One region of the Cyanobium sp. Copco_Reservoir_LC18 genome, then DNA from elsewhere that is predicted to be linked to it. Evidence: predicted binding sites of a transcription regulator. Region 1 holds the regulator's gene; each other region holds the start of a gene.
The links. The regulator NtcA, encoded in region 1, controls nitrogen genes in cyanobacteria. The targets are predictions, from matches to a motif close to GTANCNNNNGNTAC.
Positions count from the first base shown of each region.

Region 2: a site for NtcA is predicted at 4,178-4,191, ahead of fmdA (formamidase). Genes of this name have one in related genera too.
Region 3: a site for NtcA is predicted at 3,479-3,492, ahead of L107_RS14435 (P-II family nitrogen regulator). Genes of this name have one in related genera too.

Region 1 covers NZ_ASAC01000010.1:124,492-134,361, forward strand. Annotated here, with positions in the region: gene L107_RS04685 (toll/interleukin-1 receptor domain-containing protein) at 1-830, opposite strand, end outside; gene L107_RS17025 (HNH endonuclease signature motif containing protein) at 977-1,864, opposite strand; gene L107_RS04690 (hypothetical protein) at 2,441-2,680, opposite strand; gene dcd (dCTP deaminase) at 2,991-3,584, opposite strand; gene L107_RS04700 (cob(I)yrinic acid a,c-diamide adenosyltransferase) at 3,589-4,188, opposite strand; gene rph (ribonuclease PH) at 4,353-5,105, shown strand; gene ntcA (global nitrogen regulator NtcA) at 5,248-5,913, shown strand; gene L107_RS04715 (DUF3084 domain-containing protein) at 5,960-7,207, shown strand; gene L107_RS04720 (resolvase) at 7,204-7,644, shown strand; gene L107_RS04725 (DUF3146 family protein) at 7,622-7,879, opposite strand; gene pth (aminoacyl-tRNA hydrolase) at 7,898-8,506, opposite strand; gene L107_RS04735 (TatA/E family twin arginine-targeting protein translocase) at 8,520-8,855, opposite strand; gene psbH (photosystem II reaction center phosphoprotein PsbH) at 8,875-9,075, opposite strand; gene psbN (photosystem II reaction center protein PsbN) at 9,178-9,327, shown strand; gene L107_RS04750 (alpha-mannosidase) at 9,315-9,870, opposite strand, start outside.
Region 2 covers NZ_ASAC01000004.1:214,977-224,846, reverse strand. Annotated here, with positions in the region: gene L107_RS02340 (ecotin family protein) at 1-528, opposite strand, end outside; gene queC (7-cyano-7-deazaguanine synthase QueC) at 648-1,370, shown strand; gene L107_RS02330 (anthranilate synthase component I family protein) at 1,367-2,683, shown strand; gene L107_RS02325 (aminotransferase class IV) at 2,680-3,546, shown strand; gene L107_RS02320 (hypothetical protein) at 3,633-4,082, shown strand; gene fmdA (formamidase) at 4,248-5,453, shown strand; gene L107_RS02310 (FmdB family zinc ribbon protein) at 5,590-5,862, shown strand; gene urtE (urea ABC transporter ATP-binding subunit UrtE) at 5,942-6,667, opposite strand; gene urtD (urea ABC transporter ATP-binding protein UrtD) at 6,699-7,445, opposite strand; gene urtC (urea ABC transporter permease subunit UrtC) at 7,516-8,622, opposite strand; gene L107_RS02290 (urea ABC transporter permease subunit UrtB) at 8,683-9,840, opposite strand.
Region 3 covers NZ_ASAC01000026.1:22,857-32,726, reverse strand. Annotated here, with positions in the region: gene L107_RS14455 (ATP-binding protein) at 1-350, shown strand, start outside; gene purB (adenylosuccinate lyase) at 440-1,735, opposite strand; gene L107_RS14445 (hypothetical protein) at 1,788-2,000, opposite strand; gene L107_RS14440 (TlyA family RNA methyltransferase) at 2,142-2,999, shown strand; gene L107_RS14435 (P-II family nitrogen regulator) at 3,042-3,380, opposite strand; gene queF (preQ(1) synthase) at 3,606-4,049, shown strand; gene L107_RS14425 (cytochrome c biogenesis protein ResB) at 4,065-5,384, opposite strand; gene L107_RS14420 (cytochrome c biogenesis CcdA family protein) at 5,381-6,109, opposite strand; gene L107_RS14415 (FtsW/RodA/SpoVE family cell cycle protein) at 6,135-7,361, opposite strand; gene L107_RS14410 (phycobilisome linker polypeptide) at 7,515-7,715, opposite strand; gene apcB (allophycocyanin subunit beta) at 7,762-8,250, opposite strand; gene L107_RS14400 (allophycocyanin subunit alpha apoprotein) at 8,294-8,779, opposite strand; gene L107_RS14395 (phycobilisome rod-core linker polypeptide) at 9,164-9,870, opposite strand, start outside.

The sequences.
Region 1 (9,870 bases):
ACCTTGGAGATGCCATCAGCAAATGCTAATTGAATATAGTTCAACTCGTCATGCTCTTTTGTCACGGCATGCTTTACAAGCTTAAGAGCTTCAAATCCTTCCAAGGCTGAGGCCGGATCAATACTAAGCTGGATTCTGCTAAAGCCGGGATTGCTATCATCAGTAATTCCCGTTAATACGATCCCCATCATTTCCAGTGATGACCCATTAATCGCAAATTCAACTGAGGCTTTCTCAAGCTGCAAAGCAGCATCAGCAAGCGACTCTGCGATGTTGCTCTTTATGAGGCTGCTCTCCATAAAGCTGCTTGTTATCTCATCTACTTCCTCTGCATAGGGCCCGAGTCCGCCTTGATAATGTGAACTTCCCGCAGATACTATCCTGGATAGCTCATCTTGAGAAAAAGTTTCATTGTGGCTGTGGCCAAACTCCTGGTTAGCAGCTGCGATTATATTTCCCAGGCTGCTTCCGGAATGAATGTTAAATCCTTGAAGCAAGCTCAGAGGGGCTGAAACTGCAGACAGATCAATTCCGAGCAACGCAACCGGGACCACGCGAATTCCTTTGCTATAAGCATGGCCCGCCTCAAAGTATAGCCAGCTAGACCTGACTGAGTTTGGAGTAAGAAACACGAACATAAGTTTTGCGCGCTTAAGACCACTCTCTACTTCATGTACCCAGTTCCTTCCAAACGGAATGCTTTGTCCATCGCTAGACATAAAGACATCAATGCTGCCGCCTGTCTTGGAGAGAAATAGATCTCGCAGTATCTGAAGCGGGGCCTGATCCCTCGTGGAGTGACTAAAGAAAATCGTCGGCTTGTCCGACATGAGTGCTTATGGCTTAGTTTGCTCATTCTAATGAACAGGCATAGCGCATGCCTAACGCTGGCCATCACCTGGCCGCAAACAGCGTGACATTACACTATTCCAGGCTATCAGCACCAATATGAAGGCGGATCAGGTGAATGGCGGCGTTAGAGGTCGCCTGCCGGGATAATCAGCCGGACATCTAGCTCCACTGGATTAGACCGGGATCGACTTCCCGCTACACGTCCCTCTGTCATTCGGTGATGCTTGGAACATAGCCACATTCCATTCCAGTATCGGTCACTACCGCCTCGAGCGTGGGGAACTATGTGCGCAGCCTGTACCTCAGTGCCATCGCACTCAGAGTGGTCAGAATTTACTATCTTTCTAAATTCACAGTCAAGCAAGCCTGGCTTTGAGAGCATTGCACGCCGTAATGATGCATCGCGAGCTCTTGGCGAGTCCCAAGGATACAGGCAAGCAAATAAGTGCCAGGCTGCATCTATAACTTGTGAAGACCTATTTGCACAGACTTCATCGCTTTTTGCATATTCAATCTTTCTGTAGTCGGCAAGGAGAAGGTAGAAGTCACTTCCCCTCACGGGTGTGCCAGATCCCACCTTCCCTGCACTTGGCAGATCAGGGAACATGTCACGAACGAGAGCACATGGATCAGTCGATATCTCCTTTTTGAATTCATTCCATGATGCAGACTCAATAACCCTTACCGTGTCAGCCCACTTCTTCGAGCCACTTCTTCGGCACATGATGCGGGATGAAAAGTGCAGATAATGATACCTCCTTAAGTGAAGTGTTCTTTCGGAGGCGTTCAATAGCGCTTCGGGCTGCTGTATAAGATTCTTGCGCAGCAGCAGCGCGGGAGTTCTTGAATGCACGTTGTGAAAACTGATCTCATCGCGATCGACAAAGATGCCTGATCTGTATCCCCTTGGATTGCTGCCGGCACCACGCTGAAGGACCGAAAAGCTTGGGTCAGAAATATACCATTGTGATGAGTTACCCTTTACACCTCTGATGACAGCAGGCCTGCCCATTCGTTCAGCTAACGCTTCCTGCAAAAAGACCACTCCTCTCGGAGCTTCTCCCTCAGTCAAGGTTCCAGTTCACCCACGTTTTTCATCGTACCTCGAACGCTTGCCATCACCTGACCACAAAGAGCATGTGATTTAGAAAAAGCCGTTGTGGAGGTGGCTCAGGTGTATGGCATTGTTATGCCTTCCATGTCCCAATGACAAGGGGTAGCCAACGGCTAGATGTCGCACGCTGGAGTTACAAAGAAATGCAAGAATAAATGTCTTCTGCGCAATTGTAAGCGTGGTCCTGGCAATCTAATCTTCTGATGCTATTTGACTAATCTCACCATTATGCGTGTCTCCCAGTCTCATTTGGCGATAGGCTTACCACTTTACCTTTGCAGCATTATCACTTGTTGAAGTCTTATATGCAACAACTGAACCTGATGCCATATGGAAGCATACCTGAGAAATATCATTGAACAGAGGTTCCTGAACAATCGCGATGACATGGTCTAAGTCGATGATTGCATCGTTTGGCAGAATAAAAAAGTTTGGCATATCTAAAGAATATTGAAGGGAGTGCTATGCTTTGACCTACATATTGGATAAATTAGTCATTGACATTATTTGCTTTGCTTCTTCTTCGGTGAAGTATCCATCTTGAAAGAGATTGGCTTCTAGCTCTTGAGGTGTTTCCCCCTCAACATGGATCTCTCGGCCTGCCTCAGTAGGCGGAAAAATCAGGGTTGAACCGCTATCAACTTCAACGGACCCTGGTTCATCGCATGGCTGTGATGTGATAACTTTCAGCCCTCCCTCGGAATAGCTCAGCACTTTTAAGGGCCGATCTCCGAGGTGGCCTTCATAAACCGTGTCCCATTGTGGCGTCATCGTTGAGATGGGTTGTGGTGAATCAAGCATAACTGTTTATTGGACGGTTCCGATAACCACCCATGAGGCAGACTCCCAGCCGCATAAGCCGAAGCTGCAGCGCAGGCCATTCCCCCAGAGCTCTTCCACAGCAGTCTCTGAGCGCTGTGGCGCCGACCGGGACAAGCGACTTAGACGGACCCGATAACCAACTGTCCATTTGGCTACAGAAGTCCCATCCCCCTGCCAACTGCTCCATCCTTCCAAACCCCCCTCAAACCTTCGCCAGCGTCACCCGCTCGGGCTGGTGCTGGTACTTGCCCTGGCGGTCGTTGTAGGTGGTGGCGCAGGGGTCGCCCTCGAAAAACAGCAGCTGGCAGATGCCCTCGCTGGCGTAGATGCGGCAGTCGGCGCCGGAGGAATTGCTGAATTCCAGCGTCAGGTGGCCCTCCCAGCCGGCTTCGGCGGGGGTGGTGTTGACGATGATGCCCAGCCGCGCGTAGGTGCTCTTGCCCAGGCAGATCACGGTGATGTTCGAGGGCACCCGCATCTTCTCCAGCGCCACCCCCAGCCCGTAGGAATGGGCCGGCAGGATGAAGTAATCGCCGTCCTCGTCGCTGTGCATCGGCGCCGGCTCCAGGTTCGCCGGGTTGAACCGCTTCGGGTTCATCACCGTGCCGGGCACGTGGCGGAAGATCAGGAACTCCTTCGGCGACAGCCGCAGGTCGTACCCATAGGACGAGCATCCAAAGCTCAGCACCGGCCCGGTTCGGCCCTCCGGATCCAGGTGGCGCACCAGCGTCGGCTGGAACGGCTCCAGCATTCCGGCCGCAGCCTGTTCGTTGATCCAGTGGTCGTTCTTGAGCATGGCGTCAGCCGCCGCGGCGCAACTGGGTGACCTGATCGGCCATCGCCATCAGGCTGGCCGGCATCGAGGGGCCCGTCAGGATGACATCCAGATGGGCTGGCCGCTGCTCGAGCGCCTCGATCACCGCCTCGGCGCCCAGGTAGCCCAGGGCGATCGCCAGCCCCAGCTCATCCAGCACCAGCAGATCCAGATCGCCCTTCAGCAGCCGCTCCCGGCTCACCTCCCACACCTCGGCCACCGCCTCCAGCGCCTCCTCGGCCGTGGCCCCCTCGGGCCCCTGCGAACCCGGCGGCCCGTCGAGGCAGTGGGGCGTGCCCGGCCGCAGCCACTCCAGCCGGCCGCACAGCCGCAGGCTGCCCGCCGGCCCCTGCTCCACGCCCCCCTTGAGGAACTGGCTCACCAGCACCCGGCTGCCCAGCCCGGCACTGCGCAGGGCCTGGCTGAACACCGCCGCGAAGCTGCCCCGGAACGGCGCCGTGTGGATCTGCAGCAGCCCCTCGGGCTGGCTCACCAGCCGCAGCGGTGGCACCAGGGCCAGCGGCTCGGTCCGCGCCGGAGCCGCCGTGCGCCGGGGGTGGCCGGGGTCGATGAGGCTGGCGGTCATGGACAACCCACAGAAGCGTTGACGCAAGCGACCGGACGCAGCGTCCCGACCCCTCACCTCCCGAATGTAGCGGGCCTGAACAGCCCGGCACACCATCGGTAGTGGCTGGGAACAGACGTACCACCGGCGCCGCCTACGCTCGATCGGCTTCGCCGATGGCCCGCGTGACCACTCCTGCCGACGCCCCCCGCAACGACGGCCGCGCCGCCGACGCCCTGCGCCCGGTGGCCGTCGACTGGGATCCGATGGGCTTCGCCCTCAGCTCGGTGCTGTTCGCCGCCGGCCGCACCCGGGTGCTCTGCAGCGTCTGCCTCGACCCCGAGGTGCCCCGCTGGCGGCGGGGTTCCGGCAGCGGCTGGCTCAGCGCCGAATACCGCCTGCTGCCGGCCTCCACCCCAAGCCGCCAGGGCCGCGAGCTGATGAAGCTCTCCGGCCGCACCCAGGAGATCCAGCGCCTCATCGGCCGCAGCCTGCGGGCCGCCCTCGATCTGGAGGCCCTCGGCGAGCGCACCCTGCTGGTCGACTGCGACGTGCTCCAGGCCGACGCCGGCACCCGCACCGCCTCGATCACCGGCGCCTGGATCGCCCTGGCCGCCGCCCTGGAACGCCTGCAGCAGCAGGGGGTGCTGGCCGCCTCGCCCCTGCGCCAGCAGGTGTCGGCCGTGTCGGTGGGGCTCGTGGACGGTGTGGCCCTGCTGGATCTCGATTACTCCGAGGATTCCCGCGCCGAGGTGGACCTCAACGTGGTGATGGACGAGCAGGGGCGGCTGCTGGAGATCCAGGGCACCGCCGAGGGCGCCCCCTTCCCCCGCTCCCGCCTCGACGCCCTGCTGGATCTGGCCGAACCGGGCCTGCGGGACCTGCAGGAGGCCCAGCGCCGGGCCCTGGCTGTGGCGCCAGGCACCACGACCGGCTAAAGAGTGTCATTGGCTACATGGATCGGCCAGACCGATCCATAGGTTCATCACCATTCGCCACGCCTTGATGGTCGGCGCTACGCGTGGCTTCAGCCGCTACCCCAGCAGTCCATCCAGCGGATCCCCCGGCTCCGTGACCCCCATGGGCGCCCCCGGCGCCACGGCCACCACCCTGCTGGACGTCATCCGCGGCCTGGCCGGCAGCAGCGTCGAGACCATCGAGCGCGGCAAGACGATCTTCTTCCCCGGCGACCCGGCCGAGCGGGTCTACCTGCTGCGGCGCGGCGCCGTGCGCCTTTCGCGCGTCTACGAGTCGGGCGAGGAGATCACCGTGGCCCTGCTGCGCGAGAACAGCCTCTTCGGCGTCCTGTCCCTGCTCACCGGCCAGCGCTCCGACCGCTTCTACCACGCCATCGCCTTCACCCGGGTCGAGATGGTCACCGCCCCGGCCACCTCGGTGCGGCGCGCCATCGAGCAGGACGCCAGCGTCGGCCTGCTGCTGCTCCAGGGCCTCTCCTCCCGCATCCTCCAGACCGAGACCATGATCGAGACCCTCACCCACCGGGACATGTCCTCCCGGCTGGTGAGCTTCCTGCTCGTCCTCTGCCGCGACTTCGGCGTCCCCGGCACCGAGGGCATCACCATCGACCTGCGCCTCTCCCACCAGGCCATCGCCGAGGCGATCGGCTCCACCCGCGTCACCATCACCCGCCTGCTGGGCGACCTGCGCAACGACGGCCTGGTCCAGATCGACCGCAAGAAGATCACCGTCTTCGACCCCATCGCCCTGGCCAAGCGGTTCAGCTGACGCCCGCCAGGGATACTTGGTGCATCGCGGAACCGGGGCTCGGAAGGTGTCGGGTTGGCTGCTGATCCTCGCGCTCCTGGTGCTCGGCGGAGTGCTCTCCACCCTCGGCGACCGACTGGGCAGCCGCGTCGGCAAGGCGCGCCTCAGCCTGTTCAACCTGCGGCCCCGCAAGACCGCCGTGGTGATCACGGTGCTCACCGGCAGCCTGATCAGTGCCGTCTCGCTGGGGCTGATGCTGCTGGTGAGCGAGCGCCTGCGGGTGGGGCTGTTCGAGCTCGACCAGATCCAGGACCGCCTGCGGGACAGCCGCGCCGCCCTGAAGCGCAATGAGGGGGAACTGACCCGCACCCGGGGCGAACTGGAGCGCAGCCGCCTCGACCTGATCACCGCCGAACGCCGCCGCGACCAGGCCCTGGCCAGCCAGCGCCGTGCCCGTGACCAGCTGCTGGCCGCCGAGCGCCGCGTCGACACCCTGCGGCGCGAGCTGCAGCCCCTGCAGGCCGAGCGCGCCCGGCTGGAGGCGGAGCGGGCCCGGCTCAGCCGGGAGGTGCGGGGCCGCGACGCCGAGATCCGCCGCACCGAGGCCGAGCTGGCCAATGTGCGCCGTCGCATCGCCGCCGGCGAAAAGGAACTCAAGGACCTGGAGACCAACGTCATCGCCCTGCGCCGCGGCGATGTGGTGATCGCCAGTGGCCAGCCCCTGGCCACCGCCAAGGTGCAGCTGCAGCGCCCCGACCAGGCCAGGCAGGTGATCGATGCCCTGCTGCAGGAGGCCAACCGGGCCGCCTTCCAGCTGCTGCTCCCCGGCCAGCCCCCCAACCGCCAGATTCTGCTGGTGCCCCGCAGCGACATCGTCCGGCTGGAATCCCTGCTCGCCACCCCCGGCGTCTGGGTGGTCAGCATCCGCTCGGCCGCCAACGTGCTGCGGGGCGAGGCCCAGGTGCTGGCCTTCCCCGACCTGCGCCCCAACCGCCAGGTGGTGGAGCAGGGGGAGGTGCTCTCCCGCACCGCCCTCGAACCCGACGTGCGCGAGATCGACGCCGTGCGCAGCCGCCTCAACCTGCTGCTGGCCGCCGCCTTCGCCAAGGCCCAGCGCCAGGGCACCCTGGTCAACGGGCTCCAGTTCGATGCCGCCGGCTTCAATGCCCTGGCCCGGGACCTCAGCGAGCGCCCCGCCGGCGTCACCGCCAACCTCGAGGCGGTGGCCCTCCAGAACGCCGACACCCCCGACCCGATCAGCGTGGAGCTGCGCTGGCTGCGCAAGGACGCCGCCACCCGGCCGGTGCGGCCGTGAGCGCGGGACCGCTGGCGGCCCCCGGCCCCCTGGCGGGGCTCGATCCGGGCCGCAGCAAGTGCGGCCTGGTGCTCACCGATCCCGGGCGCCGCGAGATCCGCGAGGCGCTGGTGCTGCCCCCGGAGGTGGCCTGGGAGCGACTGGAGCAGTGGCACCGCCGGCAGGCCCTCGCCGCCGTGGTGATCGGCGACGGCACCGGCAGCGGCCCCTGGCGGCGGCGCCTGGAGCCCCTGCTGCCGGTGGAGCTGGTGGATGAGCGCGGCACCACCCTGGCGGCCCGGCGCCGTTACTGGCAGCTGTACCCCGCCCGCGGCTGGCGGCGGCTGCTGCCCCTGGGCCTGCGCCAGCCCCCCCGCGACTGGGACGACGTGGTGGCCCAGCTGCTGCTGGAGCGCCGGCTGGGGCGGGAGCTGATCAGAACGACGCCCGCACCGTGAACACGTAGTCGCCGCCCGGTTCGAGCTGGTAGTCGGCCTTGAGCAGAAAGCGCAGCAGGGCGTCCTGGATCAGGGCCCGCCCGAGGGACGGCTCCACCTGCAGCTCGCCCCGGTCGAAGGCCCAGCGGAAGCGCCACTGGAAGCCGCCGGCGCTGATCTCCCCCTCCAGCAGGCAGGGGCTGAAGCTCTGGCGCAGCACCCGCAGCTGGGCGGTGGTGGCGGGAAGGCGGCTCACGGGACGTTGTCGATGCTCTCAGGATGGCGGCGGATCGGCACGAAAACTGTTCAGACGGTTGGCCGCCTTCTCCAGCCCCACCCGGCGGATCAGGTCGATGCCCGCCTCCACCTCCTGGAGCACCGTCTCCAGCACCGGCCGGTCGGCGGCGGAGAACTTGCCCAGCACATGGGACACCGTGCGGGCCCGCCGCTCCTCGGGCGTCTCGCCCGGCGCGCCGATGCCGATGCGCAGCCGCGCGAAGGACTCGCTGCCCAGGTGGGCGATGGTGCTGCGCAGGCCGTTGTGGCCGCCGGCGCCGCCCGCCGCCCGCACCCGCAGGCGCCCCAGGGGCAGGTCCATGTCGTCCACCAGCACCAGCATCTGGGCGGGCTCGAGCCGGAACCAGTCGAGGGCGGCACGGATCGAGCGGCCGCTGTCGTTCATGAAGGTCTGGGGCATCAACAGCCGCAGCCGCCGGTCCCCCTGGCCGGTCTCGGCCAGCAGACCGTGCAGGCGGCCCTGGTTGCGGAAGCTGGCACCACCGGCTCGGGCCAGGCGCTCCAGCACCATGAAGCCGACGTTGTGGCGGGTGTCGGCGTAGCGGGGGCCGGGATTGCCCAGGCCCACCAGCAGTTGCAGATCCAACGGCAGGCCGTCCTCAGCTGGAGGGACCGCTGGAGGGGGCGGCCTCCTCAGCCACCGGGGCCACAGGCGCTGCCGTCTCCGCGACGACAGGCGTTTCGACGGCAGGAGCTTCGGCGGCCGGCGTGATCGCGGCTGGGGGGCCGGAGATGTCGATCGGCTGCCCAGTCGGCTGCTCAGTGCCCACCGCCGTGCGGAACTCCTTCTCGAATTCCTGCGACGCCGACTGGAAGCCGCGCAGGGTGCGCCCCAGGGTCTTGCCGAGCTCGGGCAGCCGCTTGGGTCCGAAGACCAGCAGCCCGATGGCGGCGATCACCGCCATCTCGGGCAGACCGATGCCGAAGATGTTCATGGACAGGGGGCGAGAGGAATCAGCCGACGCCGTTCCAGTTGACGTTGATGCCCTCGAGCAGCAGGGACTTGTTGTACAGCTGCAGGATCACCAGCAGGAACACCAGGAAGAGCAGCATGAACACGCCCATCACGGGGGTGGTGCCCCAGCCGGGCACCACCTTTCCGTACTCGGAGTTCAGGGGGCGCAGCAGGTTTCCCAGACGGGTGCGTTGGGCCATGGCAGCTCGGACCTCTCGGGCACGGAATCGCGGTGCTTACTGTAAGGGTCTTGCCGGCCGCACCGAGTTGGGCTGTCGAGAGTTGTGACGCAAGCCCCCTCCATGGAACCCGCCGCCAGCACCTCCCCCGCCCTCTCGGTGGCCCTCGCGGTCCTCGCCGTGCTGCTGGCCCTCACCGGTTTCGGGGTGTACACCGCCTTCGGCCCGCCGTCCAAGGGCCTCACCGATCCCTTCGACGATCACGACGACTGAGCCGCCGCGCTCCCCGCCGGCGCCCGCCGCAGCCGCCAGTGCCCCAGCTGCCAGGGGGCCAGGGCCAGCGGCTCCGGCCCCTGAGCAACCGGGTGCCGACTCCCCTCGCCGGCCCCCTGGGGTTGGCCCATGGCATCACAGGGCCCGAGAACGGTCCAGTCCGGTCCGGCTGAGAAGCGCCGCCGGCAGGGCCCCAGGTTCTGGACGCTGAGGAGCACGGCGCCCGATTCCGGTTCCGCGTCCATCGCCGCGCCGTCGGCATCCGCGCCGTCGTCCGCCGGCAGGGGCCGCAGGGCCACCAGCTGCAGGTCCTCGCCGAGGCACGGGAACAGCCTGTCGGCCGCGCCCCCCGCCTCGGCGCCTGCTCCGGCGGACGGCTCCATCGGCCGGCACCAGAGGGGCTCCCGCAGCCGGGTGGCCTGCTGGGGCGCCGCGGCCGCCCGCCAGCCGCCGGGGCAGGGCAGAAGGGCCAGCCGCTGCCGCTGCCAGCCGTTGTCGGCGCCGGGATCGGGCCAGGTGGGCGCCCGCAGCAGCGACACCCCC
Region 2 (9,870 bases), on a different contig from region 1:
CTGCACCTTCTCCGCCTTCCAGAGCCGCCAGCGCAGCTGCAGGTCCTTCGGGGTGTACACCACGATCGGCCGGCTGGCGTCGTAGGGCACCACGAAGGGCTTGCTCCCCATCGGCACGAACACCTTGCGGGTCGCCTGGCCTGGGGGGCAGGCCATCAGGGTCGACACCATCGGCCCCACATCACTCACCGTGTACACGCTGACGCCCAGGCCCTTCACCTTGCTGGCACGGAAGCGGCCGCGGAAGGCCCGCTGGTTGCAGTCGGCCTCCACCTCCCGGCCGGCGATCAGCTGCACCCGCCAGTCGCTCGGGTGGGGGGACAGGCGCGGATCGGCGGTGGGCGGCAGCACGCCGGGCAGCTGGATCACCCAGCGGGTCTGGGCGGCGGTGGGCTTGGGGTAAGGCGTCAGGTCCAGCCGGGGGATGGCCCGGGCGGGCGCCACCGTGAGCGCCAGCAGGGACGGCAGGCTGACGATGACGCTGGCGGTGGCCGCGGCCGCCTTGGCGCGGCGCAGGGCATGGGCCATGGGGAACCTCGGAAGGGACCGGAATCCGGCGCCCCCACCATGGCATCCTCCATCGCGTCCGGTCGCTCCGCCCCCGGCGCCGCTTCCACAATGGGGGGGCCGTCGCGCCCGCTCGCCCCATCACCCGCTCCCCCGCCACGCCCTCCCCACCCCCGCCGCTCGCCATCGCCCTGCTCTCCGGCGGCCTGGATTCGGCCACCGCCGCGGCCCTGGCGATCGAGGCGGGTCACCGGGTGATCGGCCTCTCCTTCGACTATGGCCAGCGCCACCGGCGCGAGCTGGCCGCCGCCGCGGCGGTGGCCGAAGCCCTGGCCCTCGAGGAGCACCACGTGATCGCCGTGAACCTGGCGGCCTGGGGGGGCTCGGCCCTGACCGATCCGGCCATTCCCGTGCCGGACGGCGGCGTGGTGGAGGGGGTGATTCCCAGCACCTACGTCCCCGGACGCAACACGGTGTTCATCGCCCTGGGGCTGAGCCTGGCCGAAGCCCGCGGTGCCACCAGCCTCGTGCTCGGGGTCAACGCGGTGGATTACTCCGGCTATCCCGACTGCCGCCCCGACTATCTCGCCGCCTTCCAGAACCTGGCCGACCTGGCCACCAAGGCGGGGCGCCAGGGCCATGGAGCACGCCTCTGGGCCCCCCTGGTGGCCTGGGACAAGGCCACCATCGTGCGCGAGGCCCTGCGGTTGGGGGTGCCGGTCGCGGTCACCTGGAGCTGTTACAGCGGCGAGGATCTCCCCTGCGGCGTCTGCGACAGCTGCCGCATCCGCGATGCCGCCCTGGTGGCCGCCGGCCGGGCCGACCTGACCAGCGCCGCCGTGCGTGCCGGAGCCGACCGTTGAGGAGCGATCCGCTTCCCTGGCTGGAGCCCCGGGCCCTGGCGAGAGTCCTGGCGGAGCGCTTCGGCCGGGACGGGCTGGTGCTGCTCGACGGTGACGGCAGCCCCCTCGGCTGCCGCGGCGTGCTCGGGGTGGATCCGGTGGCGAGCGTCACCTGCCGGGGGCTGCCGGGCAGTCCGGGGGCGTCCGATCCCTTTGACGTCTTCGCCGATCTGGAGGGCCAGGGGGGACCCTGGCTGGGCTGGCTCGGCTACGAGGCCGGGGCCTGGGTGGAGCCGGCCGGGCACTGGCAGGCCTCCGACATGGCCACCCTCTGGGCGGCCCGCCACGATCCCCTGATCCACTTCGACCGGGGGGAGGGCCGGCTGTGGCTGGAGGGCCGGGACCCGGCCCGGTTCGCGGCCATGGCGGGGTTGCTGGCGGATCCCGCCACGGCGGCGGCGGTGGCCGGGGCCGGCGAGCGCCCGGCCGAGGGGCCCGGCATCAACCGCGGCGCCTGGCACTGGCACACCGATCCGGACACCTATGCCGCCCAGGTGGGGATCCTGCGGGAGTGGATCGCCGCCGGCGACCTCTTCCAGGCCAACCTCACCGCCTGCTGCGAGAGCCTGCGGGAGGAGCCGCCCGATCCGCTGGCGCTGTTCCTCCGGCTGGTGGGCCACGGCCCGGCCCCCTTCGCTGGCCTGGCCGTCGCCGGTGGGGAGGCGGTGATCTCGGCCTCGCCGGAGCGCTTCCTGCGCCTGCACCCCGACGGCCGGGTGGAGACGCGCCCGATCAAGGGCACCCGGCCCCGCCACGCCGATCCCGACGCCGATGCCGCCCGCGCCGCCGAGCTGATCTGCGACCCCAAGGACCGGGCCGAGAACGTGATGATCGTCGACCTGCTGCGCAACGACCTGGGCCGGGTCTGCGTCCCCGGCTCGGTGCATGTCCCCCAGCTGCTGGGGCTGGAGAGCTACGCCCACGTGCACCACCTCACCTCGGTGGTGATGGGACAGCTCGTCGCCGGCCGCGGCCTGGTCGACCTGCTGCGGGCCTGCTGGCCGGGGGGCTCGATCACCGGCGCCCCCAAGGTGCGGGCCTGCCGGCGTCTCAGCCAGCTGGAGCCGGTGCCGCGGGGGCCCTACTGCGGCTCCCTGTTTCACCTGGGGGCCGATGGCGGCTTCGACAGCAGCATCCTGATCCGCACCCTGCTGCAGAAGGATCGGCGCCTGCGGCTGCATGCCGGCGGCGGCATCGTGGCCGACTCCGACCCGGCCGGGGAGGCCCGGGAGATGGGCTGGAAGATCGAGCCGCTGCTGGAGGCCCTGGCATGAGCGGCGGCCCAGCTCCGGCCGGCAGGGCCATCGCCTGGATCGACGGGCCGACACCGGAGGGCACCTGGGGCGATCCGGACCGGCTCTGCCTGCCCCTGAGCGACCGGGGCCTGCTGCTGGCCGATGGCCTGTTCGAGACGCTGCTGGTCGAGGGGGGGGAGCCCCGGCTGCTGGCGGAGCACCTGGAGCGCTGGCGCGGCTCGGCCGCCTGCCTTGGCATGGCGCCACCCCCCGGCGCCGACCGGGTGCGGCCGCTGCTGGCCGAGGCCATGGCCCGCAGTGGCCTGACCGGCAGCGGGGCCCTGCGGCTCAACTGGAGCCGGGGCAGCGGCGCCGGCCGGGGCCTGGCGCTGCCGGGGCCGGACGAACCCCAGGGCCGCCCCCGCTTCTGGCTGCAGCTGAGCCCCTGGAGGCCCGCCTCCACGCCGGTGGCGGTGGTCGTCAGTGGGGTGGAGCGGCGCAACGCCGCCAGCCTCATCAGCCGCTGCAAGACCTTCGCCTACGCCGGCGCCATCCAGGCCCTGCGGGAGGCCCGGGCCGCCGGGGCCGATGACGCCCTGCTGCTCGGCAGCGGCGGCGACCTGTGCTGCGGCACCAGCGCCAACCTGCTGGTGCGGCGCGGGGGTGCGTGGGTCACCCCGCCCCTGGAGAGCGGCTGCCTGCCGGGGGTGATGCGGGGCCGCGGCCTGGCCCTGGGGCTGGTGCGGGAGGAGCGGCTGTCCGTGGCGGACCTGCTGGAGAGCGAGGCGGCCCTGCTGGTCAACAGCCTGGGCGGTCGCCCGATCCGGCGCTGCGGGGCCATCGATCTGCCCGTGCCCGCCGGGGCCTTGGACCTCTGGAGACGGCTGCTGCTGTCGTCATAGGTTGGCCCCAGAATCGATCCATCACGTTGTTCGACGCTGTGGGGGGCCTGGGGTCCCGGAAGCACCTGGCAGGACTGCTGGCCGGCTTGCTCGCGGGCACGGGACTCGCCCTGGCCGGTTGCGGCGCCACCCCGAAGGAGGTGGCCGTTCAGGACGCCAAGCCGGGCGACCTGCTGGTGCAGGTGGACGGCAGCCGGGTGGAGCTGGTGCGGCCTTTCCAGCCCGGCATTGCCAACGGGCTGCACAAGGGTGTGGTGAAGGTCACCTCAGATGGCGGCGATGCCAAGGGCCAGCTGTACGAAACAACGGCGATCTGCAGCGTCAAGGGAGAGCCGGGCTGGCAATCGTATGACAATATCTATGGAGATCCGATCAGCGATCTCAACGCCAAGAGAACATTTCCGGTCAAGGATCGCTGGCAGTTCCTGTTCCATTTCGATGGCCGCACCGAGCAGGTCGGCAAGCTGGATCCCAGCGTCTGGGTGGCGCGATTGAAGGATAATCTCTGCCGCAAAGGGGATTTCGACGACACCTGAGCACTTGGCGGCCGGTGGGCCGGGATGTGCTGCCCTGGAGTTGAGAATGATTCCTGATTCCATTCATTGAAGGGGGCATTGGCGGCCAGTTTCTTGTAGCAATCGACACTTTCGAGCCGCAGGCCATCCTTTTGGATGGATGGGAAATTGCGCCTCGGCTCCTCGATGCCCAAAACACTCTTCTCCGTTGATCTCACCAAGCCGATGGATCAACAGGACATGCCGGGGCACAACCGCTGGCATCCGGAAATCCCTGCTGTGGCCTCGGTGAATCCCGGCGACGTGTTCCGGATCGAATGCAAGGACTGGACCGACGGTCAGATCAAGAACAATGACGACCCCAAGGACATCGAGGATGTGAATCTCGAGGTCGTTCACGTGCTCAGCGGCCCGATCTGGGTCAACGGTGCCCAGCCCGGCGACATCCTGGTGGTCGACATTCTCGATGTCGGTGCCCTGCAGGGGGATGAGTGGGGCTTCACGGGCATCTTCGCCAAGGAGAATGGCGGCGGTTTCCTCACCGATCACTCCCCCAAGGCCGCCAAGGCCATCTGGGATCTCGAAGGCATCTACACCTCCTCCCGCCACATTCCCGGCGTTCGTTTCGCCGGCATCACCCACCCGGGCCTGATCGGCTGCGCCCCCTCCCACGAGCTGCTCAACGAGTGGAACCGTCGTGAAACGGAGCTGGTGAAGACCGCCCCCGACCGCCGCACCTACGGCGCCGGCCTCTCAGGCAGCGAGCCGGTGCTGGCAGCCCTGCCCAACCCCAACAGCGCCATCCTCGGCACCCTCCCCGGCAGCGAGTTCGAGCGGGTGGCCAACGAGGCGGCCCGCACGGTGCCCCCCCGCGAGCACGGTGGCAACTGCGACATCAAGAACCTCACCAAGGGCACCCGGATCTATTTCCCGGTCTACGTCGAAGGGGCCAAGCTGTCGATGGGCGACATCCACTTTTCCCAGGGGGATGGGGAGATCTCCTTCTGCGGCGCCATCGAGATGTCCGGCTATCTCGACCTCCACGTCGAGATCATCAAGGGCGGCATGGCGAAGTACGGCATGGTCAACCCCATGTTCAAGACCAGCCCCGTGGAGCCCCACTACACCGACTACCTGGTGTTCGAAGGCATCTCCGTGGATGAGTTCGAGGGCAAGCAGTACTACATGGACGTCCACATCGCCTACCGGCGTGCCTGCCTCAACGCCATCGAGTACCTCAAGAAGTTCGGCTACACCGGTGAGCAGGCCTACCTGCTGCTGAGCTGTGCGCCGGTGGAAGGCAGGATCAGTGGCATCGTCGACATCCCCAACGCCTGCTGCACCCTGGCCATCCCCACGGGGATCTTCGACAAGGACATCCTTCCCTGCTGATCAGCAGGCTGGTGGGAGGGGCCTGGACACCAGGCCCCTTTTTCTTGTCTGCCACTGTTCCTGTCTGTAACTGTTCGGGCCTGCCTGCGTTCTGGGCGGCCCTTTCCCTTTCCCCTGTCGTTCCCCTGGTCTGGCGATGCCTGTCTACGAATACAGCTGCAGCAACGGCTGCGACAACTATGAGGTCTGGCGCAGCATCGATGAGCGCCACAAGGAAACCAACTGCCCGAGCTGCAGCGCCGAAGGCCTCAGGGTGTTCACACCGGTCATGTCCCTCAGCGGCCCCTTCCGACTGAAGCAGGAGCAATCCGAACCGCGTCTGGTTCGCAAGGAAACCAGGGAAGCCACCGGCAAGCCCCGGCTCAAGGAGAGCGGCACCCGTCCCTGGATGCTCAACCGCGGCTGCTGAGCGCGACACCAAAGCAAAAGTCCCGGGTCGGGCCACCACTGGTGGCCTCGGCCCGGGACGTCCTGTGGCTCCACAGTCCTCAGACCGTGAGGAACTCCTTGATCACGTCGTCGGAGAGCTGGTCGGTCTGGCCGCTGGAGACGATGCCGCCGCGCTGCATGGCGTAATAGAAGTCGGACTGGCGCACGAAGTGCAGGTGCTGCTCCACCAGCAGCACGCTGATGCCGGTCTCCTTCATGATCCGCTGCACCGCATTTTCGATGTCGAGGATGATGGAGGGCTGGATGCCCTCGGTGGGTTCATCGAGGAGCAGCAGCTTGGGCTTGCCCAGCAGGGCACGGGCGATGGCGAGCTGCTGCTGCTGGCCGCCGCTGAGATCACCGCCCTTGCGCTTGAGAAACTTCTCGAGGATCGGGAAGAGATCAAAGATCAGCGGATCGATGTGGCGGTTCTTTTCCAGGCCGCCGGGGAGGGCCTCCATGCCCAGCAGCAGGTTCTCCTTGACGGTCACCTGGGGAATGATGTCCCGGCCCTGGGACACGTAGCCGATGCCGGACCGGGCCCGTTTGTAGGGGGGCTGGTTGGTGAGCTGGCCGTCCTGATAGGTGATCGTCCCGGATCGCTGCTGCAGCAGTCCGATGACGGTCTTGAGGAAGGTGGTCTTGCCGACGCCGTTGCGGCCGATCAGGCAGACCATCTTGCCTTCGTGGATGGTCAGATCCACGTTGCGGAGAATGTGGCTCTCCCCGTAATACACATTGAGGTCGGAGACCTGGAGCAGGGGCTGGGCGCTGGTGGTGGACATGGGCTCGCGGTGGGTGATGGTCGGGAAACGATCAGTGTTCGGGCGGCCCCAGGTAGACCTCGATCACCCGCGGATCGGCTTTGACCTTCTCCAGCGGTCCCTCGGTCAGCACCTGTCCCTGGTGCAGCACGGTGACGTCGAAGCCCAGGTCGCGGATGAACTCCATGTCGTGCTCGATCACCACCACGGTGTGGTCGCCGGCGAGGGACTTGATCAGCTCGGCCGTGCGCAGGGTTTCCTCATCGGTGAGGCCGGCCACCGGTTCGTCCAGCAGGAGAACCTCCGGGGCCTGGGCCACCAGGGAGGCAATGGCGAGCCATTGCTTCTGGCCGTGGGACAGGGAGCCGGCCTTGACGGTGGCGAAGGGCGTCAGGCCCACGTAGTTCATGATCCGGTGCACCTCGTCCTTGGAGGACTGGGGCAGGCCGGAACCGAGCAGGCTGAAGGCGTTCTTGACCGGTGAGGCGGAGAGCTCCAGGTTGCGGAGCACGGTGAGGTTCTCGAACACCCGCGGCGTCTGGAATTTGCGACCGATGCCGCTGCGCGAGATCTGCTGCTCGGAGACGCCAAGCAGCGACTTGCCCTTGAAACTCACCGTGCCTTTGGTGGGACGCACCTTGCCTGTGATGACATCCAGGAAGGTGGTCTTGCCGGCTCCGTTGGGGCCGATGATGGACTTCAGCTCACCCTTGTAGAGCTTCAGGCTGAGGTCGGTGAGGGCATAGAAGCCATCGAAACTCACGCTGACGTCATTGAGCTCGAGTAGAGGTTCTGACATGGACTTCGGAAGGGTGCGGAATCAAAGGAGCGGTCACGGCAGATGGGCCAGGAAGCGTTTTCCTGGGGGACTAATCCACAGGAACGGCCTCCTTGTCGATCTGGGGGTAGGTCTTGGCCTTCTGGGCGATGCCGAAGGCAGCCAGGAAAGTGCGGAAGCCACCCTTGGTGATCCAGCCGTAGATGCCATCGGGCATCAGCACCACCACGAAGATGAACAGGGCCCCCTGCACGAACAGCCAGGCCTCCGGCAGGGCCTCACTCACCAGGCTGCGCAGGTAGTTCACCAGGGTGGCACCGATGATCGGACCCACCAGGGTGCCCCTGCCGCCCACGGCGACCCAGATCACCATCTCGATCGAGAAGGAGATCGACATGTACTGGGGCGAGACGATGCCGGACTGGACGGTGTAGAGGGCTCCGGAGATGCCGCAGAGGGCTCCAGCCACCAGGAAGACAATGGTCTTGAAGGGGACGGGGTTGAAACCGGCGAAGCGCAGGCGGCTCTCGTCGTCACGGATGGCGATCAGGGCATCCCCGAAGCGACCGCTGGTGAAGTAGCGGCAGACCAGAAAGGCCAGGGGCAGCAGCACCACCGTGAGGCGGTAGAACCAGACCTGCATGTCGGGGGAGCCCACCAGCTGGCCGAAGAGTTCGCTGGTGCTGGTCTTGAGGCCGTTGGTGCCGTCAAAGAGTTTCTGCTGGCCGTTGAAGAAGTGAAAGAAGACCATCAGAGCCGCCTGGGTGATGATCGAGAAGTACACCCCCTTGATGCGGTTCCGGAAGATCAGCCAGCCCACCAGGCCCGCCACCACCGCCGGAATCACCCAGAGGGCGATCAGCGTGAACACCGGCGACCAGAAAGGCTGCCAGAAGAATGGCAACTGGTCGACACCGTAGTTCTCAAAGAATTTGGGAATCCCGTTGCCACCCGCCAGGCTCTTGGTGTTGAGCATCAGGTACATGGCCGCCGCATAGCCCCCAAGGGCAAAGAAGATGCCCTGGCCCAGACTCAACAGACCGGTGTATCCCCAGATCAGATCGATGGCCAGGGCCGTGATCGCCAGTGAGAAGTAGCGGCCGAAGAGGTTGAGACGGAAATCATCCAGCGCTGCCGGCAGGATGAACAGGGCGATCGCCAGCAGAATCCAGGGGACGAGTCGTTGGAAGATTTTCACAGGTAGGGCCTCCTGGTGGGGAGATGGAACGGGAAGCTGCAGAGGGGGGGACGGACCGGGTCAGGCATCGACCGAGCGACCCTTCTGGGGGAACATGCCGTTGGGGCGGAACTGCAGGAAGACGATGATGAAGATGAACACCAGCACCAGCGACATGCTGGTGGTGGCGAAGAACTCAATCACCCCTTTCGCCGCCAGCGGCATGTCAGGGAAAATCGTCAGCAGGGTGCCCGAGCCGATCACCGACTGGATGATGCCCAGCAGCAGGGAGGCCAGCACGGTGCCCAGCAGATTGCCGACGCCCCCGAGGACGATCACCATGAAGCAGGAGACGATGTAGGCGGCCCCGAGGTTGGGACCCACCGAGCCAAGCAGGGTGATGGCGCAGCCGGCCACCCCCGCCAGGCCGGAGCCGATGCCGAAGGTGATGCTGTCGACGCGGTCAGTGGGAATACCCAGGCAGTTGCTCATCTGACGGTTCTGGGTGACCGAACGGATGCGGAGGCCCCAGACGCTCTTGTTGAGGAACCAGTAGGTGGCCAGCAGCAACAGGGCGGACAGCAGAATGATGAAGATGCGGAGGCCCGGCAGTTCAATCGTGCCGATCATTCCCCAGCTTCCCTGCAGCCATTTCGGGGCGGTGACATCAATATTCCGCGGGCCGAACCAGGGCTTGGCGAGCGGGCGGACCTGGTCGAAGAGGTTGACGGCCACCAGGCCGATGCCGATGGCGATCGCCCAGCCCAGTCCATTGAGATAGGTGAAGAAGGGCTTGGCGGAGAACTTGGCGGCCAGCAACTTCGAGATAATGAAACCAACGCCGACACCTACGAGGATGCCCAGCATCATGGCCGTCGACACGCTTCGGATCAGCTGGATCAGAATCAGGCTGACCCCCCATGTGGCCAGGAGCGTTTCAAGCGGGCGGCCATAGAGCTGCCGGATCAATGTTCTCTCCAGCAGCACTCCAATCAGTGCTGTCACAATGAAGGACAACACCAGTGAGACCGGAAAATACAATTCGAAGATCACACCACCCATGGGCTTGAAAGCCGATTGCACCACGTAGGTGACATAGGCCCCGAGCATCATGAATTCGCCATGGGCGAGGTTGATGACACCCATCAATCCGAAGACGATGGCCAGGCCCGTTGCTGCCAGCAGCAGCACGGACCCGATGCTGAGGCCATCGAGGATCTGAGAAAAGAAAAGTTCCAACGGAATGAAGGTTGAACGTTAGATCCAGCG
Region 3 (9,870 bases), on a different contig from region 1:
CCCTGGAAGACGGCATCTCTGCCCTGCTGGGTCTGACCGGCGACGGTGAGGGGCCCCAGCCGATTGACCTGGCCGACCTCACCCTCGTGCTGAGCCGTCGCTACAGACTGGAACTGCTGGACCAGCTCGGCACCACCCTCTGGCAACGGTTGGAGGCCTGGGGCGAGCGGGACGTGCATGCGGTGCTGACCCAGGCCGACCTGGTGAGGCTCTGGGGGATCAAGCAGCCCTCGGTGTCCCAGACCTTGCAGCAACTGGTGCACTCGGGTGCCGCGGACGTGCTGCCACGCCGGGGAGGGGAACCGCTTCAGTACCTGCTGACCGGCGCGACGCGGCTGGCTCTCAACTGAAAGTGAGTGTATTGGCAAATCTGCCAATACACAGCCGGTATTGGCAGTTGGCAGTCGCCAGCCAATACCCCGCCTGCAGGCCACGCGCCTCAGATCCCCAGCCGCTCCCAGATCACGTCCAGATTCGCCCGGTGCAGGTCGGTGGCGAAGCAGGCCTCCAGCTGCTCGGGGCCCAGGTGGTCCGTCACCGCCGGATCGCCCGCCAGGTTGGCGCGGAAGTCGCCGCCCTCGGTGTTCCAGGCGGCGTGGGCATGGCGCTGCACGATCCGGTAGGCCTCCTCCCGGCTCAGCCCCGCCTCCACCAGCGCCAGCAGCACCCGCTGGCTGAACACGACGCCGCCATACACATTCATGTTGCGGGCCATGTTCTCGGGGTACACCCCCAGCCCTTCCACCACGGCGGTCATCTCCCGCAGCATGAAGTGCAGGGTCACCGAGCAGTCGGGCAGCATCATCCGCTCCACCGAGCTGTGGCTGATGTCGCGCTCGTGCCAGAGGGCCACGTTCTCCAGGGCCGCCACGGTGTAGCTGCGCAGCACCCGGGCCAGGCCGCTGATGCGTTCGCTGCGGATCGGGTTGCGCTTGTGGGGCATGGCCGAGCTGCCCTTCTGGCCCTTGGCGAAGTTCTCCTCCACCTCCAGCACGTCGGAGCGCTGCAGGTTGCGGATCTCAGTGCTGAAGCGCTCCAGGGAGGTGCCCACCAGGGCCAGGGTCTGGACGTACTCGGCATGGCGGTCGCGGCCGATCACCTGGGTGCTGGCGGTGTCGGGCTCCAGGCCCAGCAGCCGGCAGGTGATCGCCTCCACCTGCGGATCGGTGTTGGCGTAGGTGCCCATGGCGCCGCTGATCTGGCCCACGGCCACCACCCGCTCCAGCCGCTCCAGCCGCTCCCGGTTGCGCTCGGTTTCGGCCAGCCAGCCGGCCACCTTGAAGCCGAAGGTGATCGGCTCGCCGTGGATGGCGTGGGAACGGCCGATCATCACCGTGTCCTTGTGGGCCCGGGCCAGCCGGCGCAGGGCATCGGCGAGGCCATCGAGCTCGGTGCGCAGCAGGGCCACCGAGGCCTTCAGCTGCAGGGCCAGGCCGGTGTCCAGCACGTCGGAGCTGGTCATGCCCACGTGGATGTAGCGCCCCGCATCACCGACGTGCTCGTTGACGTTGGTGAGGAAGGCGATGACGTCGTGGCGCACCTCCGCCTCGATCTCCAGGATCCGCGGCACCTCGAAGGCCGCCTTCTCCCGGATCGTGGCCAGCGCCTCGGCGGGCACCCGGCCCAGCTCCACGTTGGCGGCGGTGGCGGCGATCTCCACCTCGAGCCAGCTCTGGAACTTCGCTTCCTCGCTCCAGATTCGGCCCATTTCGGGCAGGGTGTAACGCTCGATCAAGGGCCGGGCGGTGGCGAACGATCCCCCAACCTATCGAGCCGCCCTTACCGGCTCATGCGGCGGCGGTGAGGCGGCGGTAGGGCAGCTCCAGGTGCACCATCGACCCCCAGGCCTGCTGGCGCACCCAGCAGCGGGTGCCGCGGCGCCGGATCAGCTGGAAGGGGGGCAGATCCTCGGGATGGTCCCGCAGCCGCACGAAGCTTCCCGGATGGAGCAGTTCCACCACGTTGGATCCGGGGGCAGCCTTGGAACCAGGGGCGGCCATGGGAGGGAACCGGGGGAAGAAGGTTTCCATCCTGCGACTGTTCCGCGCTGAACCGTCCGCCCATCGGTTTTTGTTCGGTTTCGGTCGCTGTTCGGTGACAACATGCCGGTGGAGTGGCATGTCCCATGGCCGAACATCTGGATGGCCCGTAAGCAGCGGCTCGATCGCCGGCTGGTGGACCTGGGCCTGGTGGCCAGCCGCCAGCAGGCCCAGCAGCTGATCCGCGCCGGCCGGGTGCGCGGCGGCGGCGAGGTGCTCGACAAACCCGGCACCGAGGTGGCCGAGACCCTGACCCTGGAGGTGGAGCAGCCGCCCCGGTTTGTCTCCCGGGGGGGCGAGAAGCTGGAGGGGGCCCTGGCGGCCCTGCCGATCCAGGTGCAGGGCCGGGTGTGCCTCGACGGCGGCATCTCCACCGGCGGCTTCACCGACTGCCTGCTGCAGCACGGCGCCGTGCGGGTGTACGGCATCGATGTGGGCTACGGCCAGACGGCCTGGAGCCTGCGCTCCGATGAACGGGTGGTGCTGCGGGAGCGCACCAACCTGCGCCACCTCACCCCGGAGCTGCTCTACGGCGAGGGCGACCCCTGGCCCGACCTGGCGGTGGCCGATGTGTCGTTCATTTCCCTCACCCGGGTGCTGCTGGCCCTGCGGACCTTGCTGCAGCCGGCGGGCGAGGCGGTGCTGCTGGTCAAGCCCCAGTTCGAGGTGGGCCGCCAGCGGGTGGGCAAGGGGGGCGTGGTGCGGGACCCGGCGGCCCATGCCGATGCCATCGCCGGCGTGATCGCCGCTGCGAAGGAGCTGGACTGGCACCCGGCGGGGCTGGTGGCCTCGCCCCTCACCGGACCGGCGGGCAACCACGAATACCTGCTCTGGCTGGTGCCGCCCGCCGCCAGTCCCGCCGCCGCGGAGGGGGCGGACTGGCCCGGCAGAATCGCAGCATTGGTGAACGACACCCTGGCCAGGGACAGCCCAACGAAGCAGTCCCCGGCCGGGTCCTGAGGGGACCGCGGCCAGGGTCAGGGGATCAGGAGCGGGGAGCGTTCAGATGGCGCCGCTGTCGAGGTCGCCGGTGCGGATCCGGATCACCGAATCCACGGTGCTGATGAAGATCTTGCCGTCACCGATCTCGCCGGTGCGGGCCGCGTCCTGCACCGCCTGGACCACCGTGGCCACCCGGTCGTCGTCGACGACGATCTCGAGCTTGAGTTTCTGCAGGAATTCCACCGTGAATTCGGACCCGCGATAGCGCTCCACCTGCCCCTTCTGACGGCCGAATCCGCGCACCTCGCTCACGGTCATGCCGACGATGCCCGCATTGACAAGGGCGATCTTCACGTCCTCGAGCTTGAAGGGGCGGATGATGGCCTCGATTTTCTTCATGGCTGTGCTGCGGTCAGGAAGGCGACGGTTGGAGTCTCTCAGAGTCCCCGCCTGAAGGGGGGACGGCTCCATTACCGCCGAGCCTTGCCGGGGTCGTCGTAACGGTTGCTACGCCCGCTCCGGGCCGCTGACGGGAGGGCCGGGCCGCGATGGGCCGCCGTTCGGGGCTCCGCCTCCTCCGCCAGCTCCTGTACGGTCAAAAACCCCTTCCCGCTCCTCCCGACCATGGCTTCCGGTGTCGCCGACCAACCCCAGGGCAACGCGCCGCCGGCCCCGCCCCAGACCGTGACCCCCCTGTATGGCGAACGGGCCATCGCCGAGGCCCAGCTGATCTGTTTCCCCAACCCCCGGGAGGGCCGGCCCTACGAGGTGTCCATTGAACTGCCGGAGTTCACCTGCACCTGCCCCTTCTCCGGCTACCCCGATTTCGCCGTCCTGCGGCTGCTGTACCAGCCCGGCCCCCGGGTGCTGGAGCTCAAGGCCCTCAAGCTCTACGTCAACAGCTACCGCCACCGCTCCATCTCCCACGAGGAGGCCGCCAACCGGATCCTCGACGACCTGGTGGCCGCCTGCGACCCCCTCTGGATGCAGCTGGAGGCCGATTTCAACCCCCGCGGCAACGTCCACACCGTCGTGCGGGTCAGCCACGGCGAGCGCCGGCCCTGCTGAGTCAGGGCTGCTGAGTCAGGCCTGGGCTTCCAGCCGCTGCAGGAGCGCCGGCAGCTCGGCGGCGAAGGCGGTGAGGTTGCGGTTGCACAGGCCCGCCACGTGCAGCCGGCCCCCGGGCCCATCGGCGATGGCCCAGAGCTGGCGGGTGGCCACCAGGCTCAGGGCACCCCCCGCCAGGGCGATGGCGAAGCCCGTGTACACGAGGGGCACGCCGGGGTCCCGTTTGAACAGGATGCCGCTGGCGGGCAGCACGCTCGCCACCCGGATCGGCAGCCCCTTCACCTCCTGGGCCTCGCCGCCGGGCACCAGCTGGGCCAGGGCCACACCATCGGGGCCGAACACCTGCACCGGCCCCTGTTCGCTGGTGAGGCTCAGCAGCACCGGTTCGCTGCCATCGGGGCGGGTGGGCAGCACCAGCCCCCAGAGCTGGTCGCCCAGCTGGGGGAAGGTCTGCAGCGGCAGCTCCAGCACCGGGCTGCGGCCCAGCTGCAGGCTGATCGTCGCCAGGGACCAGTCGGCCTGGTAGAGCGTCATCCCCCGGTAGCGCAGGGGGTGGTTGACGCTGATGGCGGCTTCGGTGGTGGGGGCCCCATCGCCGGGGCTGATCAGCCGCAGGTTGGAGGAGAACTGCTCCGGCCGGCCGGCGGGATCCCGCTGGATGCGGAAGTCGTCGAGGGCCAGGGTCACCTGGGTGCTGCCGCGGCTGTCCAGCAGCTCCAGCTCCCGGCCCGGGGCCAGGAAGCGCTCCAGCCGCTGGCCCCCCAGGGCGCCCCAGGCGGCCCCCACCATCAGCACCACCATGCCGGCATGGACCAGCAGGGGACCCACCCGGCCGAGCACCCCCCGGCGGGCCGCCAGGCGGTCGTCCTGGCGGTGGATCTGCCAGCCGGCGCCGCGCAGATCGGCCTCCAGCCGCTCGAGGCCGGCGACGGGATGGTTGGTGACGAGGGTTTCGGCCACGCTCAGCTTGCTGAGCTGGCGCGGGCTGCGGTAGTCGATCCAGCGCAGCGAGGCCTGCAGGGCGGGCCACTGGCGGCGCCAGCTGCAGAGGATCAGCGACAGGCCCAGCCAGGCCAGCAGGGCCAGGAACCAGCCACTGGAATACACATGATCCAGTTGTAGGCGCAGCACCCCGTCGCCGTCCAGCACCCCCAGCCAGGGGGCGGGGTCGTAGAGCTGGTGGTAGAAGCTGGCCTCCTCCTTCTGGGGGACGGCCGTGCCGATGCCGCTGGCGATGGCGATGACCAGCAGCAGGCCGATCGCCAGGCGCAGGTCGGAGATCCAGGCGGCCAGGCGCTGCAGGGGGCGCCAGGGCGAGGCTGCCGTGCCGCTCATGGCAGCACCGACAGCAGGGTGAGGCCGCCGCTGGCCAGCAGCACCACGCCGCTGATCGGCGGCACCCACTGCCCCAGGCGGCGCAGCTGCAGCAGCCCCGGCAGGGAGGCGGCCACCGTGCCGGCCAGCAGCAGGGGCATCACCTGGCCGGCGCCGAAGCAGGCGAGCAGCACCAGGCCCACCAGGGGCTGGCCGGTCTGGGCCATCCAGGCCAGCAGCACGGCCAGCACCGGGGTGGTGCAGGGGGTGGCCGCCAGGCCGAAGGCCAGGCCGGCCGCCAGCGGCGCCAGCGGCGCCGGCACCCGCCTTCGCCAGCGTTCGGGGTCGGGCCCGGCCGGCAACGGCAGCCGCAGCACACCCAGCAGGTTGAGGCCCATCACCACGGCCACGACGGCCACCAGCAGCGGCAGCTGGCCGGGGATGCGGCCGTAGAGGCGGCCCATCAGGCCGCTGGCCAGGCCGAGCAGCACCAGGGCCGCCACGATGCCGGCCGCGAAGCTGACGCTGCGCTGCCAGGGGGCACGGCCCTGGCCCTCAGTGCCGAAGCCGGCCAGGTAGGCCAGGGTGACGGGCAGCAGCGAGAGGGAGCAGGGGCCGAGGCTGGTGAGCAGGCCGCCGCTGAACACCACCGCCAGGGTCAGGGGGCCGGGGTGGGCCAGGGAGCCCTGGAGCAGCAGTTCGCTGCTGCGGGCCCAGTCGGCGAACGGCAGCCCGGGGCTGAACATGGCCGATTCAGATTGTCATCAGGGCTCAGCCTATCGGGGCAGGCCGGGGGGCCCGCCGGCGGGGCCGGACCGGTTCGAGCCCGGAGGACTCCAGGGAGCAGCGCAGCAGCAGGCCCGCCAGGAACAGGCTGCTGAGCAGGGAGTTGCCCCCGTAGCTGATCATCGGCAGGGGCAGGCCGGTGGTGGGCATCGAGCCGCTGGCCACGGCGATGTTGAGGATCGACTGGCCCACCAGCAGGGTGGTGCAGCCGATGGCCACCAGGCGGTGCTGGTTGCTGCGGCAGGCCAGGGCCACCCGCAGGCCCACGAAGCCGAAGATCATCAGGAACAGCAGCAGCATCACCGAGCCGACGTAACCGAACTCCTCGGCGAAGACCGCGAAGATGAAATCGGTGGTCTGGATGGGCAGGTACTGGAGCTTCTGGGTGGAGAGCCCGAAGCCCGAGCCGAGCACGCCCCCCGAGCCGATGGCCAGCAGGCTCTGCACCAGCTGGTAGCCATCCCCCTGGGCGACGCGCCAGGGGTTGAGGAAGGAGGTGACCCGGTCGAGCTGGTAGGGGTTGATCATGATGCTGATGCTGCCCAGCACGATCCCGCCGCCGGCGGCCCCCAGCAGCAGCGTCAGGGGCAGGCCGCCGGCCAGGGCCATCAGCCACAGCAGCAGGCCCAGCAGGGCGGCGGTGCTGAGGTTGGGCTGCTTGAGGATCAGCAGGATCACCACCCCGAAGATGCCGATCCAGAGCAGTTTCTGGTCGAGGGCGATGCGGCGCCAGTGGGAGAAGATCACCGCGCCCTGCAGCACGATGAAGGGCTTGATCAGCTCCGAGGGCTGCAGCTGCACCGGGCCGAGCACCAGCCAGCGGCTGGCCCCGTTGACGGTGGTGCCCACCACCAGGGTGGCGGCCACCATCAGGGCCCCCACCAGCAGGGCCGGCGCGGCCAGGTGCAGCCAGCGCCGCATCGTCGTGCGCATGGCCAGCCAGAGCAGGCCCCAGCTGGCCACCAGCCAGATGGCCTGGCGCTTGACGTAGTAGGCCCCGTCCCCCATCTCCCGCTCGGCCACCCACCAGCTGGCGGAGGTGAGCACCAGCAGGCCCACCAGGCTCCAGAGGGCCACCAGGCCGAGCAGCAGGCGGGCTTCCGCGGGCCACTGCTGCCAGGGCAGCGGCAGCAGGCCGGCGCCGGGACGGCCGTTCAGCAGGCGGGGGGCAGGGGTGGACAAGGCCGCGGGAGGGTTCCGGGAATGGCCCATTCAGCCGTGACGGAGGTGGGTTTGTCGAGTCGCGGTGAACATTTCGCCGCCCGCGCCCTTGGCGCCGCCGGGGCCGCCGGAGGCCGGCCGCTCGAGGCCAACAAAAAAGCCCGGCCATGGGCCGGGCGGATGGGTGGGGGCGCCGTGGCGTCCTCAGTTGCCGCAGTTCTGCTGACGACGGCCGGTGGCCAGTTCCACCTTCAGGATCCTGCCGCCCTGCTTCATGATCCGCTGCTGTTCGGCGAACCAGCTGTGGTAGGGCACCCACTTGGTGAAGTAGGTGTTCTGCAGCTCCCTCTGGCTGCGCACCTTTTCGGGGCAGGGGATGCAAGCCGTGATCTTGAACAGGCGCATGGGGTGATCCTCGGAAAACGTGCCGTGGTGGGGGCGTTGCTGGGGATCAGTTGCCCAGGCCGGAGCTGATGTAGTCGAAGTAGACGCCCATCTCACGACCGGCATCGGGACCGACGAGGGAGGCGGTGGCTTCCTTCATGGCCTGGATCGACTGCACCGTGGCGCCGATGGGCACACCCAGGGAGTTGTAGGTCTCCTTGAGGCCGTTCAGCACGCGCTCGTCGAGGATCGACGTGTCACCGGCCAGCATGGCGTAGGTGGCGTAGCGCAGGTAGTAGTCGAGGTCGCGGATGCAGGCCGCGTAACGGCGGGTGGTGTACATGTTGCCGCCCGGACGGGTGATGTCCGAGTAGAGCAGGGCCTTGGCGACGGCTTCCTTGATGATGGCCGAGGCGTTGGCGCTGATCGTGGCGGCGGCACGCACCCGCAGCTCACCGCTGGCGAAGTACTGCTCAAGGCGGCCCATGGAGCTGCCGTCGAGATAGAGCCCCTGGACGTCGGCCTGGTTGATGACGTTGGTGATGGCGTCTTGCATGGATCCTGGGTTTGATGGCTTTGGACGATAGGGAGGTGAAACCTCAGGAGAGGGCGCCGACCACGTAGTCGAAGTAGAAGCCGGCCTCTTCGGCGTCGGAGCCGGTGAGGAGGCCCGTGGCTGCGGTCTTCATCTCGCGCACGGCTTCCGCCATGGCTTCGAGGGGGGTGCCGAGGGCGCGATACATCTCGCGGGCCCCGATGACGCCGATCTCTTCGATCGGGGTCACATCCCCGGCGACCACGCCGTAGGTGACCAGGCGGAGGTAGTAGTCCATGTCGCGCAGACAGGAAGCCGTCATCTCCTCGCCGTAGGCGTTGCCGCCGGGGGAGACGAGATCGGGGCGCTTCTGGAAAAGCTGGCCTCCGGCCTGCTTCACGATGCGCTCCCGGCTTTCAGCCAGGACCTGGGCGACGCGCAGACGACGCTGACCCCCTGCCACGAACGACTTGATCTGGTCAAGTTCGCCAGGGCTGAGGTAGCGGGCTTCGGCGTCCGCGTTGATGATCGAGTTGGAGACGATGCTCATGCAGTTCTGCCTCGAAACAAGCGGTCACCGTGAAGGAGACCGGTATCCGGTGGGTAAGGGTGATCGGCTTGGCCGACCGTCGCATCATTCTGTGGCAAGGGCCGTCGCTCCCATGGGGGCCGGTAACAGTTCTTCACGGCGGATCGGCCCGCGAGATCCCTTGGCTTGCAACGGCTTTGGCGGGAGTTGTTATCACCGTCCAGGCGCAGCAATTGTTCATCTTTTCAGCTTGCCGTCCTCGGCACCGCAGGTGCATCGACAGCCCAATCTCTTCGTCTCGTTGTAGAGACGGACCAAAAGAAACCCCCCGGGTCAGACCCGGGGGATCATCGGATGCGCCGATGGGCACCCCTCGTCGGGCGCCCATTATGGCCCGGGGGCTGATCAGATCGCGCCCTTCAGCGAGGGGGTGAGCCCGGCGTTGCCGCCGTAGAGGGAGGCGGTGCGGTTCACGGTCGTCAGGGGCACGCCATCCTCGGTGCCGAGGCCGCGCAGGTAGGGCACGGTGTCCTGGCCGAAGGCGGTGGCGTACTCCCGGGCGTTGAGCAGTTCGGCGACGGCGGCCTGCTGGCCGGCGGTGGCGCGGGTGGCCAGGAACCGGCTCACTTCCGCCGGCATGGCGGCACGGCCGAGCAGGGCCAGGTAGGCGGCCGAGGCGGCCCGCAGGGGCGCCATCCGCTGCAGTCGCTGCTGGAACAGATCGCTGCCGGCGATCTGGGCCACGAACTCGGCCACCGAGAGCTGACCGTCGCGCAGCTGGGATTCGGGATCCATCTGGCGCTCGGCCGCGAAGGGCACGCGGTTCAGAAGTTGGCGGTAGACCGCCTGCACCACCTCCTGCACCTGGGTCTCGCTGGGATCGCGGAGCAGCTGTACGGGCCTCGACAGGCTCTGACGGCGACGGAAGCCCTGGGGGGCGCCCGGCCGCAGGGCCTTGGCCATGGCACCGTCGGGGGCGGTGGCGGCTCCGCTCAGCAGGTTGGTGCCCACCAGGGCCTTCCAGCCGCCGGCGATGCCGATGGCGGCGGGGGCCACGTAGCCATTGCCGCCGCTGGAGACGCCGCTGCGCCAGACGGGGGCGGCCCCACCGC